2 linked regions of the Halotia branconii CENA392 genome follow. The protein of the gene in region 1 binds, or shares a complex with, the protein of each later gene. Links are inferred from orthologs where the notes say so. Each region holds a gene or a part of one and is shown on either strand. Other genes may lie near its edges.

What was found. The genes of interacting proteins can lie anywhere in the genome.
Region 2: the proteins of dhaL (region 1) and dhaK are in contact, whole or in part, in a crystal structure (PDB 3PNL), measured with the Escherichia coli proteins. The link is inferred for Halotia branconii CENA392 from one-to-one orthologs.

The regions. Positions count from the first base shown.
Region 1 is NZ_CP124543.1:1,840,028-1,845,922, reverse strand. The notes cover bases 1,810-4,753. They hold dhaL (dihydroxyacetone kinase subunit DhaL), read right to left. Parts: upstream 3,629-4,753; coding sequence 2,990-3,628; downstream 1,810-2,989. Other genes in these bases: QI031_RS08140 (glycosyl hydrolase family 28-related protein), read left to right, coding at 4,009-4,753; QI031_RS08150 (carbon-nitrogen hydrolase family protein), read left to right, coding at 2,057-2,872. Also shown: QI031_RS08160 (hypothetical protein), read left to right, coding at 1-468; QI031_RS08155 (Nif3-like dinuclear metal center hexameric protein), read right to left, coding at 1,015-1,773; more of QI031_RS08140, read left to right, coding at 4,754-5,895. UniProt on the Escherichia coli protein: ADP-binding subunit of the dihydroxyacetone kinase, which is responsible for the phosphoenolpyruvate (PEP)-dependent phosphorylation of dihydroxyacetone.
Region 2 is NZ_CP124543.1:1,637,228-1,643,176, forward strand. Bases 1,055-4,052 are described here. They hold dhaK (dihydroxyacetone kinase subunit DhaK), read left to right. Parts: upstream 1,055-2,018; coding sequence 2,019-3,086; downstream 3,087-4,052. Other genes in these bases: QI031_RS07335 (hypothetical protein), read left to right, coding at 1,055-1,150; def (peptide deformylase), read left to right, coding at 1,247-1,780; QI031_RS07350 (hypothetical protein), read left to right, coding at 3,489-3,869. In the rest of the region: peptidoglycan editing factor PgeF, read left to right, coding at 1-725; more of QI031_RS07335, read left to right, coding at 881-1,054; QI031_RS07355 (Uma2 family endonuclease), read right to left, coding at 4,336-4,905; QI031_RS07360 (bifunctional metallophosphatase/5'-nucleotidase), read left to right, coding at 5,135-5,949. UniProt on the Escherichia coli protein: Dihydroxyacetone binding subunit of the dihydroxyacetone kinase, which is responsible for the phosphoenolpyruvate (PEP)-dependent phosphorylation of dihydroxyacetone via a phosphoryl group transfer from DhaL-ATP.

The sequences.
Region 1 (5,895 bases):
GTCGCTAATAATGCTGTTCTCCGTTCTATGTTTTCTTGTCAAGCACAGGGTTTAGGAGGAGCATTACCTACTATTAACGTATGGTATCAACAAGGTACAAATTTAAGTTTTCTGCCCTCTGGAGAAACTATTAAAAAAGTTTGGTTAAACGACCCATCCCAAGTAATTATGGACTTTGATGGGCCAATGTGTATGCAGTTCGGTCAAGACCGCAATATGAACTCAGGAGATTGTAAAAATTCAGCAGCAAATGTAATTCAACTCCGGCGAATAAAAAAAATAAATATCCCCGGATTGCCTGATATGGATAATACGCTTTTAACTGTAATTACTGAAGGGCAAGGTAAAACCAAACTCTATACATTTAGAATTTTGTATGAAGAATCTAACCCCGATTATCATACTCTAGCAATTTATGCTGATCCGCCTTCTGCTAATCCTACACCTTGCGTCAGAACTGCTAAATGAAAGGGAACTCTTAACAAGGAAATCAAGTTACTCAAAAGACAGTTATCAGTTATCAGCTATCAGTCAAAAGCTACTTTTAGCGCTTCTCGGTTGCATGGAATACACTCCAGAAATAAAAAAGGCTAGGAACTAGAGGCTAGGGGCTAGAGTATCGCTATAATCCTTAACCCAAAAGTATTGAATCTCATCCGACGATGTTTGGGGTTGATTTGCTCACTGTAGTCTATTCATCTGAAAAACGCTGTAATAACTATTCACTGTTATAGTAATCCGGTTTGATTCGGTGAATTTATTTGTGTAGGTAGGGAACAGGAAACAGGAAACAGGGAACAGTTAAGAAGGGATAGATATGTACTGAATCGTGTTCAAAAATCAAATAGGAGTCCTATAGCTGTTGGTAAAGAGGGGGTAAGTTTTCATCAATTAAGTATTTAATTGTCATGCAATCCCTCTTTGGGCTTTCAGCTGGCGCAGCCTTACAATATATTCGGGTGGATTTTCGTCTTGTTGTTTTAAAGACACACCAATTTGTGATGGAAGTAGGAATTAACCTTCCACTTTATAACTGTCGGGCTTACCTAGAATGTTAGGCGAAATAACTACATCCAAATTCAACCAACGTTCTCGTAAAACTCCAGCGAGTGCGCGTAAACCCCACGCTTCACTACGATGATGCCCAACAGCAATTACTCCCATTTGAGTCTCTTGTATTGCTCCTGTGGCTGGTTTGCGAAACTGTCCTGTTATGTATACATCAGCGTCACGGTCTGCTGCTTCACGTATCAATAAATCTGTCATCGCTCCAACGACAGCAACGCGTTTCACATCATTATTAGTTATTGGATAAACTTGCTCTTGTCCTCCAAAAACTTGAGTCACACAATTACATAAATGCTCAAACTTTTGGATTGGAATATTACCAATCATCCCGATTACTCTGTTTTCTTTTTCTCCTAACATTTCTAAATCAGAAATACTTAAGACTTGAGCCAATCGAGGATTAAAACTCATTGTTAAGCATTCATCAAATGGCAGATGATAAGAAATTATCCCCAATTCTGACGGAAGAGATTCTACTTCTAATTTCCACGGACGATGGATAAACAGTGCATCTAAACTTTGGGAAATTATCCATTCCTGTAAATTTGCGTTTGCTTCGAGAGCTAGTCCTAAACGTTTTACAGGATGTCTTGATGGTAAATATATGCCCCCTCTTTCGCTTTCAGAAAAGCGTTTCACATCAAAGAAGCTATTAAGAAATTCTACTATCTCTTCAATGAAAATGGAATTAGTTTTATAGTTCATCAATAATTTGCCATATTTTAGCCAGCCGTCTTGATCAAAGGTGGAACTGAAACGGAAGCATCTACTAACATAACAGATAGTATTTATTAAGGTTTAATAACAAACCTCACTTAACCTGACTCATTTTCCTATAACTCTGGGAAGATTGCTCAGAAACACTAATATTGGCGATTCTTAAAGAAAAATAAAGCTTACTTATGTCTAATTCAGCCCCACAGTTCTTTAAGTAACGGTATATTTGAGAATCTATAACCGCACAAATCCACTGTTTTTTGTTGAATCTATGAAGTCTTATTTAGCAGCCGCTATTCAAATGACCAGTGTGCCTGACCTACATAGAAATTTGGCACAGGCAGAAGAGTTAATTGATCTTGCTGTGCGTCGAGGTGCTGAATTGGTAGGTTTGCCAGAAAACTTTTCTTTTATGGGAGAAGAAAAAGACAAACTTGCTCAAGGGGAAATTATTGCCAATGAAAGTGAACAATTTCTCAAAAAAATGGCTCAGCGCTTTCAGGTTACGATCTTGGGCGGTAGTTTTCCAGTCCCAGTAGATAATACAGGCAAAGTCTATAACACTACCATACTCGTTGATCCTAGCGGTGAAGAACTCGCCCGTTACTACAAAGTACATCTATTTGATGTTAACGTCCCTGACGGCAACACCTATCGAGAATCTAGTACTGTGATGGCTGGTAAGCAACTACCATCGGTGTACTTCTCCGAAAAACTAGGTAGTATAGGTCTTTCTGTTTGCTACGATGTCCGCTTTCCGGAATTATACCGACATCTATCAGATAAAGGAGCCGATATCATATTTGTGCCTGCGGCCTTTACTGCCTTCACTGGCAAAGACCACTGGCAAGTATTACTCCAAGCAAGAGCCATTGAAAATACCTCTTATATCATTGCTCCCGCCCAAACAGGCACTCATTATGACCGTCGCCAAACCCACGGACACGCAATGATTATTGACCCTTGGGGTGTAATTTTAGCTGATGCTGGCGAAAAACCGGGAATTGCGATCGCAGAAATTAATCCTTCGCGTTTAGAGCAAGTTCGCCGTCAAATGCCTTCATTGCAACATCGGGTGTTTAGTTGAGCATGGGGCAAGAAGAAGAAGAATTGGGGCAGGGGGCAGGGCGCAAGGGGGATAAAGAAAAATTACCTCTTTCTCCTTGTCTCCCTGCTCCCTGCTCCCTTGCTTCTTCTGCTCCCTTCACTGTGTCTTGTTTTCTAAAGTTTCCAATAAACTTTTCAACATCAAATAAGACGAGGTAGCTCCTGGATCTTGATGTCCCATGCTGCGTTCCCCTAAGTAACTAGCTCGTCCTTTTTTAGCCAGCATTGGTATGGTGTTTTGCAATCCTTCTTGGGCTGCTGCTATAGCTTGTTGCATTGCTGGCAATATCACCTTATTCGTTCCTACAGCTTGCCCAAAAGCCACTACAGCAGGAGATAACACATCCACCATTGTCTTATCTCCCAGTTGCGCTTTACCACGTTGCAGTACGCCGTCTAAGCCAGCCTGAAGCATCTCTAGTAAATCTTGTGCAGTTAATTCAGACTTGCCAGCGACTACTGTACTGGCTCGAAGAAAAAATGTACCGTATAGAGGGCCGCTTGCACCACCAATACTAGAAATCAGAGTCATACTTACCGTTTTTAAAATGTTACCGATGTCTTGCTCTGTAACATTCGGTAACTGGGCGATCGCTTTTTTAAAACCACGATCCATGTTGATACCATGATCAGCATCACCAATGACTGCGTCTAATTCAGTTAAGTATTCCTTATTTTTTTCTATTTCAGTTGTAAATGCCTGTAACCATTGCAATATCTGCTCTTTATCCACAATTTTGTCTGCCTCCAGCTAGCTTTGATGTGATTACTGATATGGCCAGCTTATAAAAAATTAGAAAGTATACGCATTTTCTCTGATAAATTGGAAGTATTAAGTTCATCCCGCCCCTTGAAGAGGTAGGATTTAGCGTCAGTGATCAGTGGTCAGTAGCCAGTTGTATTTGCTATTGACTACTGACTACTGACACCGGACAATGGCAGGGCGATGGTCGCTGAGCGTCTCGCCTTGACTTGTACTGAGCGTAGCCGAAATAGCGCAGTTAAAAGGAGCCGAAGTGCTATCACGGACACTCCTTGAAGAAGTGGGCTTCCCGCCACCTTTGGTGAAGTATATAGTAATTAAGTAGTCAATTTAGCCGAGAGAAGATTCAGTTGGTGTTGCCTTCTCAAAAGTCAATTTTAAAACAACTCACTCCTACACTCATAGTAGCTACCTTAGCTACTTCTTGCGTTAACTATAACAACAACAATAGTCAAAACCAGCTTGTACTTGCACAAACAAACCAAAACTTACAAGAAAATATTGTATTTCCTAAAAGTGCAGCAGTGATTGATGTGACTGCATCAGAATATGGAGCTAAGCCCAACGATGGCAAAGATGATACAAAAGCGATTCAAAAGGCACTGAGTCAATTTCCCAGTGGAGGGCGGATTATTTATTTGCCCAATGGTACATATAACATTTCTGATTCTCTACATTGGCCGCCTGGAAGAATTTCTGCCAGTGACTACAAGCGGACTATACTGCAAGGACAAAGCCAAGATGGCGTAACTATTCAATTAAACGATTCTTCTGCCAAATTTCAAGATCCAAAAAAGCCTCGACCATTAATATCTACAGGGTTTGATCCCGACTTAAATCCAAATGCGAAAGCATTCAGTGCGAGTAAAAAAGCTCAACGTTTTGCTAACTCAGTCAGAAATCTGACTATTAATATAGGAAAGAAAAATCCAGGAGCAGAAGGACTCAATTTTATTGCCAATAATTTAGGATCTGTGCGGAGCGTCAAGATTATTTCTCCTGACGGCCAAGGAACAACTGGTCTGGCATTAACACATGGTGAAGTTGGCCCATTGTTAGTGGAGAATGTTGAGGTTGTAGGATTCGATTACGGAATACGTACCAATAATGTGATTGCTGGGATCACGATGCAGAACATCACAGTTCGCAATCAAAATAGGGCTGGTATCTTCAATCGTGGGCAAATAATGAGTCTGGAAAATCTTTATAGTCTTAATTCTGTACCAGCAATTATTAATGGTAGCGATCAAAGTTCAGGTTATCAAACTGGAGGTATGTTGACACTATTAAATGCTCGTCTTGTTGGTAGTGGTAATGCTAAAAAAGTACCTGCAATTTCTTCTACAGGCTTTATTTATGCTCGAAATATATCAGGTGCAGGTTACAAAAATGTGCTTTCAAGTAAAGCACGAAATGCAGTTGGTAACATTTCAGGAACTACAATTAATGAATATACTTCTCGCCCCATAATTGCCGAATTTCCTGCATCTAGTAAATCAAAAGAGTTATCGAAAGAGTCTCTGCAACTGCCGATTAGGCAATTTCCTCAACTACCTTGGGATGATCCCAAAGCATGGGTTAGTGTTGAGAAGTTTGGAGCCAAACCAAATGACAAAAAGGATGATACTGCTGCTTTTCAAGCAGCAATTGATTCTGGTGCTACAACCGTAGTCGTACCAAGAAGGGGGAACTTTACTATCAATGGAACATTGCGACTGAGAAAAAACCTGCGAAGATTTATCGGAACTCAGGGATGGATTGAGGGTAAAGGAGAAATAGTCGCAGACAAAGGATCTCAACCAACTCTGATAATTGAGAATTTTTACATCAGGCGTGGCTCTCAAGTTAATTGGAGGAGCGTTGCTGACCGTACTGTTGTCTTTCGTAGTATTGAAAACTTCGATTTTGAAAGTACAGGATCTGGTGATCTCTTCATCGATGATGTGACAACGGATAAAGTTAGATTCCTCAATTCAGATCAAAGTATTTGGACTCGACAGCTAAATGTTGAAGGATCAACGACAACTAATGTCGTCAATAATGGTGCTAAGCTTTGGATTCTCGGTTTTAAGACAGAACAAGGTAAAACCAAAATTGAAACTAGTAATGGTGGTTTTACAGAACTTCTGGGTGCATTAATTTTTTCTAATGGCATTAAAAAACAGGAACCAATTTTCCGCATTATTAATGCTGCTTCTAGTTTTGCTGGTGTTGGTGAAGCCCATTTTAATGGAGCTAGC
Region 2 (5,949 bases), 200 kb from region 1 along the record:
TAGAACATTGGCATCATGGCTTTTTTACCCAGCAGTTTTGGCCGCGATCGCCACAAGAGTTAACAAACGTGCTGCACCCAGAGGCATCAGTTTATCGTTTAAAACAAGTTCATGGCAATACAGTTTTAACTCCCCAAGAAGTCGATCACCAAGTAAGCACGCTTGAAGATGATTTAGCCTCGGCTGATGGTCTAATTAGTCAACAGCCTCTACAAGCTGTGTGGGTAGCTAGCGCCGATTGTACACCTGTGTTAATTGGGGATGTGACAACTAAACAAGTAGCAGCAGTACATGCAGGTTGGCGGGGTACAGCAGCAAAAATTGTCCCTCAAGCGATCGCCCGACTGCAAGCGCAGGGTAGCAAACTCGATGATTTACGTATTGCAATGGGACCTGCGATCGCTGGGGAAGTTTACCAAGTTTCTGTGGATGTAGCGGCAAAAATTGGGTCTAGCATTGTATCTCACGAAGATGAACAAAAGATTGTCAATGCATTGCACGAGCTACCTAATTCTCCTTTACTTCTAGATCCTAATCCAGGTAAAGTCAAGCTGGATGTGCGGCGAGTAAATGTTTTACAACTAGAAAATTTAGGGATTAGTGCCGAACAATTGGCGATCGCTCCTTATTGTACTTTCCAAACTCCCGATCATTTCTTTTCTTACCGTCGCGAACAAGAGAAAAAAGTGCAGTGGTCAGGAATTGTCAGCGGCAAAATAAGTTAATAGCAGTATAAGTTGTTGGTTTAAAATCATGTCCGCGTAATTAGTCATAATTCCCGCATCTGTACAAAAACCATGAAACCCTCTTTCCCCCTAGTTACCTACCGTGTACACACAAGTCTTTTAGAGTTGCTGTGTAATGTAAGGTGGGTTAATTTTTGCAGGCCAGTACAATCGCATTGTTAGTCGAGACATTGGTATTGTCAGCCGATACAATCGCATTGTTAGTCGAGACATTGGTATTGTTAGTCGAGACATTGGTATTGTCAGCCGATACAATCGCATTGTTAGTCGAGACATTGGTATTGTTAGTCGATACATTGGCATTGTCAGTCGAGACATTGGTGTTGTTAGTCGAGACATTGGCGTTGTTAGTCAATGGGGCAGTTTTAGATGACTTGTGTGTACACCGTAGCCCTAGTTACTGAGCGCAGTCGAAGTATACTCCCTGCTCCCTGCCCCCTGCCCCCTGCGGTCTTAATGACAAGTCTCTAACCGGACACGATATACAAGGAGCTTTTTTCATGACGGAATTAAGGTCAATCATTCAATTAGGCGATCCTCAACTGCGGCAAAAAGCTGCTTGGGTTGAAAATATTCAAGATGAAAGTGTTCAACAATTAATTGATGAATTAATCGCTACAGTTGCTAAAGCTAATGGCGTAGGCATCGCTGCGCCTCAACTAGCACAACCTTATCGTTTATTTATTGTGGCATCCCGTCCTAACCCCAGGTATCCCAATGCCCCAGAAATGGAACCTACCGCCATGATCAATCCTAGGATAGTTAATCATTCGACTGAAGTTATAAAAGGCTGGGAAGGTTGTTTAAGTGTTCCTGGTGTTAGAGGACTAGTTCCCAGGTATCAAGCCATTGAAGTTGAATATAGCGATCGCTACGGTAATTTACAAAAACAAGAACTAACTGATTTTGTCGCGCGCATCTTTCAGCATGAATATGACCATCTTGACGGTATCGTATTTGTAGATCGCCTGGAAACTACTCTCGACATGATCACCGAGCAAGAATATCAAAATCGAGTAGTTAATAATGCTTAAACCAAAATATAGCGCTTCTCGGTTGTGTGCAATACAATCCAGTAAAAAAGGGACTAGGAACTAGAGACTAGGGGCTAGAGTGATGTATTTTATCCATAAAAAAATCGCCATAACACTGAAGCTATTGTTAATCTTGTTTGGTGCAACTACTCGGTTAAATAAGAAAATTATCAGTAACTGAAACCAGACCCGTAGTCATTTATCCTGGTTTTAGCACCTTCTCAACCAGACATAGACCATGAAAAAGCTGATCAACAAGCCAGAAGACTTTGTGCGGGAAAGTCTAGAAGGTATGGCGGCGGCTCATTCAGATATCATTAAAGTCAACTATGACCCGACTTTTGTCTATCGAACCGATGCACCTATACAAGGTAAAGTAGCAATTATTTCTGGTGGTGGCAGCGGACACGACCCGATGCACGCTGGTTTTGTGGGCAAAGGAATGTTAGATGCTGCTTGTCCTGGGGAGGTTTTCACCTCACCGACTCCTGACCAAATGCTGGCGGCTGCCAAACAGGTAGATGGTGGTGCGGGTATTCTTTATATCGTCAAAAATTATAGCGGCGATGTCATGAACTTTGAAATGGCGACGGAAATAGCCCGTACTGAGGGTATCCGAGTGCTAAATATCTTGATTGATGATGATGTGGCTGTAAAAGATAGTCTCTATACCCAAGGTCGCCGGGGTGTGGGAACAACGGTATTAGCAGAAAAAATTTGTGGCGCGGCAGCTGAGCAGGGATATGATTTAGGACGAATAGTAGATTTGTGCCGTCGGGTAAATCTGAATGGGCGGAGTATGGGAATTGCCCTCAGTTCTTGCACAGTACCAGCGAAAGGATCGCCAACATTTACATTAAGCGAAAGCGAAATGGAAATAGGTATTGGGATTCATGGTGAACCAGGTAGAGAACGTATTTCTTTAGAATCAGTTGATCGGATTACTGAAAGATTAGCACAATCAATCATAAATGATGCACCTTATCGCCGTATAGTCAGAGAATGGGACGAAGACCAACAAGAGTGGGTAGACGTGGAACTGATCAATCCATCCTTGCAAAAAGGCGATCGCTTGTTAGCTTTCGTCAACAATATGGGAGGTACTCCTGTTTCTGAGCTATATCTTGTCTATCGCAAACTAGCTAAAATCTGTGAACAACAAGGACTGCAAATTGTCCGAAACTTGATAGGTTCTTACATCACTTCTTTAGAAATGCAAGGTTGCTCAATTACATTACTGAAGTTGGATGATGAGATGATTCAGTTATGGGATGCACCCGTGAAAACAGCAGGTTTACGTTGGTAATCATAAATTTATGAGTTGGTCAGATCTTCCTAATCTTTGGATTCCCCTAGCATTGTTAGGTTTAATTGTTTTGGCTGCGGTGTTTTTCACTCGTAATAGTTAAAGTTCTCTAGGAAGAGTATCCCCCAGCAGACTTTTCGCTGTCTTGAAAAGTTGCTCCTCTTGGGTAGAACCCAAGACCGCACTTTTGGCTACTACTGATCACTGACAAAAATCTATCCCCTTGTGGGTAGAATTTTCAACTGAAAATAACTACATCGCAACTATCTGAGAAAATGCTGAGTTAAAAATTAATATTCTTACTGAATAAATTCAGATAGTTCATAGCTTGGTTTCAGATGAGCTTCAGCAACGGATGAGATGCTTTAGTGAGTCGGGAAACTTAGAGAATGAGAGTCACAAATGAAACTAACATCATCACTACTTGCAAGTACTGCCTTAGCTGGAATATTGACAGTTGGAAATATTCCACTTCAGGTTATAAATCCTTCATTAGTTCAAGCATCAGCCGCAGAAAAGAAAGATGCTACGGGCTTGAGTACACAACAAAAACTGGATATGCTGATCAAAAATAAGGGTCAGTTTGGTAGCGGCGATCAATTACGTCGTTTCTTTTTTGGTGATCTTGAACCGATCGCAGTTCAACCTGGTGGTGCAGGTATGGTAGTTAACCTTTACAATAAGGCCAATGATGTAACAATCTCCTACTGTGCAACTTATGATGTGGTAGTAGCAGTGAAAAAGGGCAAAATAACTAAATTTGCCCCTAGCGAAGTCAAGTAAAAGTATTTCCCAAACAAAGATTATTCAGTATGACCAGTTTTAATTGAATTGACAGGTAGACAAGAGCGATCGCTCTTATCTACCTTTGTAGTATAAAAGATTGATAAGCTTATAATGCTGAGTAATACCAATTCTGTATGAAGATGCGCTCAATTATCTCAGACTTAGTGTAAGAAATCAAAAACGAACCGCCAAGTACGCCAAGTACGCCAAGATTAGGAGTTCAAGAGAGTTTGGCGCAGCTTCACAAAGAAACGGTATAAGTACCCAGACAGAATTAATTACACATATTGTTTTTCTGTTCCCTGTTCTCTGCCTCGACGAATGAATTTAATTTTGTCCAACTATTTATTTGACAAGTTCAGGGACAAAAGAAAAGATGTTTTGCATAAAAAAACTCTATCCCTATCAAAACTAACTCACAACTGACTATTGACAACTGACCCGCGTAGCGTAAATAAACAACTTATTTAACTTTTAACCAACTAAATATATCTACTGGCGAAATTTGCCAATCTGCTAACACACGCAGAACAGGTAATTTATCATCATCATATTTCACCTCTGGCATTTGGTTAGGTTGAAATATCATTACAGATTTATCCTCAGGATCAATTAACCAACCTAGTGTTGTTCCTTGGTTAACACAAAAAATAATTTTATTAATAACGCGGTTAGCAAATTGGTCAGGCGAAAGAATTTCAATTATCCAATCTGGATATATTTCAAATCTATTGGCAATCTCTCCATGTTCATCGACAGGAAGGCGTGACCAATCAAATACAGCAATATCTGGAACTAAAGAACTTTCATCAAATGTACAGCGTAACTCGATTAGCGCTAATGCTTTACGCTCAAATTCACTGAGACTATTAATAGCAGATGATAACTCAGTTCGGATTCTGCTATGCTTTCCTTGAGGCATAGGTTTTTGGTATATTTTCCCATCAATATATTCACTAGCTGGTTTAGTTTCTGGCGACTTAAAAAACTCTGTAAAAGAAGAATTAGACGCTAAATGTGGAGATGAAGTCATAAATAAGTTGGATAAAAGGGGCTAAATTTGTGTATTGTATCCGTAAGAAAATTGCTATATTTCTTCATTCACGATATATGAATGGTCATCCGGGAGTAGTAGAGGGTGGAAAATAATAAATCCCATACTTATTGGTTAAGAATATTAGTTTAAAGTAATTTTTGGACTAGCTTTAATAAACAGTAACGCTTAAAATCGAGTCCGTAGATTACAGTTTTCAAAGCTAAATATGAAACTTATCCAGAAAGGGTTTAGCGTAGTTTTACAGGTGTTAGCGACAGTCACTTTAGCTACTCCTGCATTGGCAGAAATCGTTAATATTAACCTGCTGCAACTCAATGATATTTACGAAATTACTCCTGTAGAAGGGGGAACTCGTGGCGGTTTGGCGCGTGTCGCGACCCTACGACAACAACTTTATAAAGAAAACCCTCGTACTTACACTGTGTTAGCTGGAGATGCTTTTAGTCCTTCGGCTTTAGGAACTGCCAAAATTAATGGTATACCCTTAGCGGGTCAGCAAATGGTAGCTGTAATGAATACCTTAGGATTTGACTATGCAACTTTTGGCAATCATGAATTTGACTTACCAGAAAACCTTTTCTATCAACGATTGCAAGAATCTCGCTTTCGCTGGGTTTCCAGTAATGTATCAAATAGTAAGGGGCAACCTTTCACAGGAGTTCCCCGATCGCTAATATTAAATGTCAAAGGCGATCGTGGTGCTATAGTCAAGGTAGGATTAATTGGTGTCACACTCGGTAGTAATCAGCCTCAGTACGTTAGTTACACTGATCCGATTGCCACAGCTAAGCAGCAAGTACAGGTACTCAAAGGCAAAGTAGATATTATCGTTGCTATTACCCATCTTGCCATTGAAAGCGATCGCCAGCTAGCGGAAACTGTACCAGAAATTGATCTTATTCTCGGTGGTCACGAACACGAAAATATCCAGCAATGGCGAGGCCGGGATTTTACACCGATTTTTAAAGCAGATGCCAATGCTAGAACAGTATACGTTCATCAATTGAGTTACGACACAAT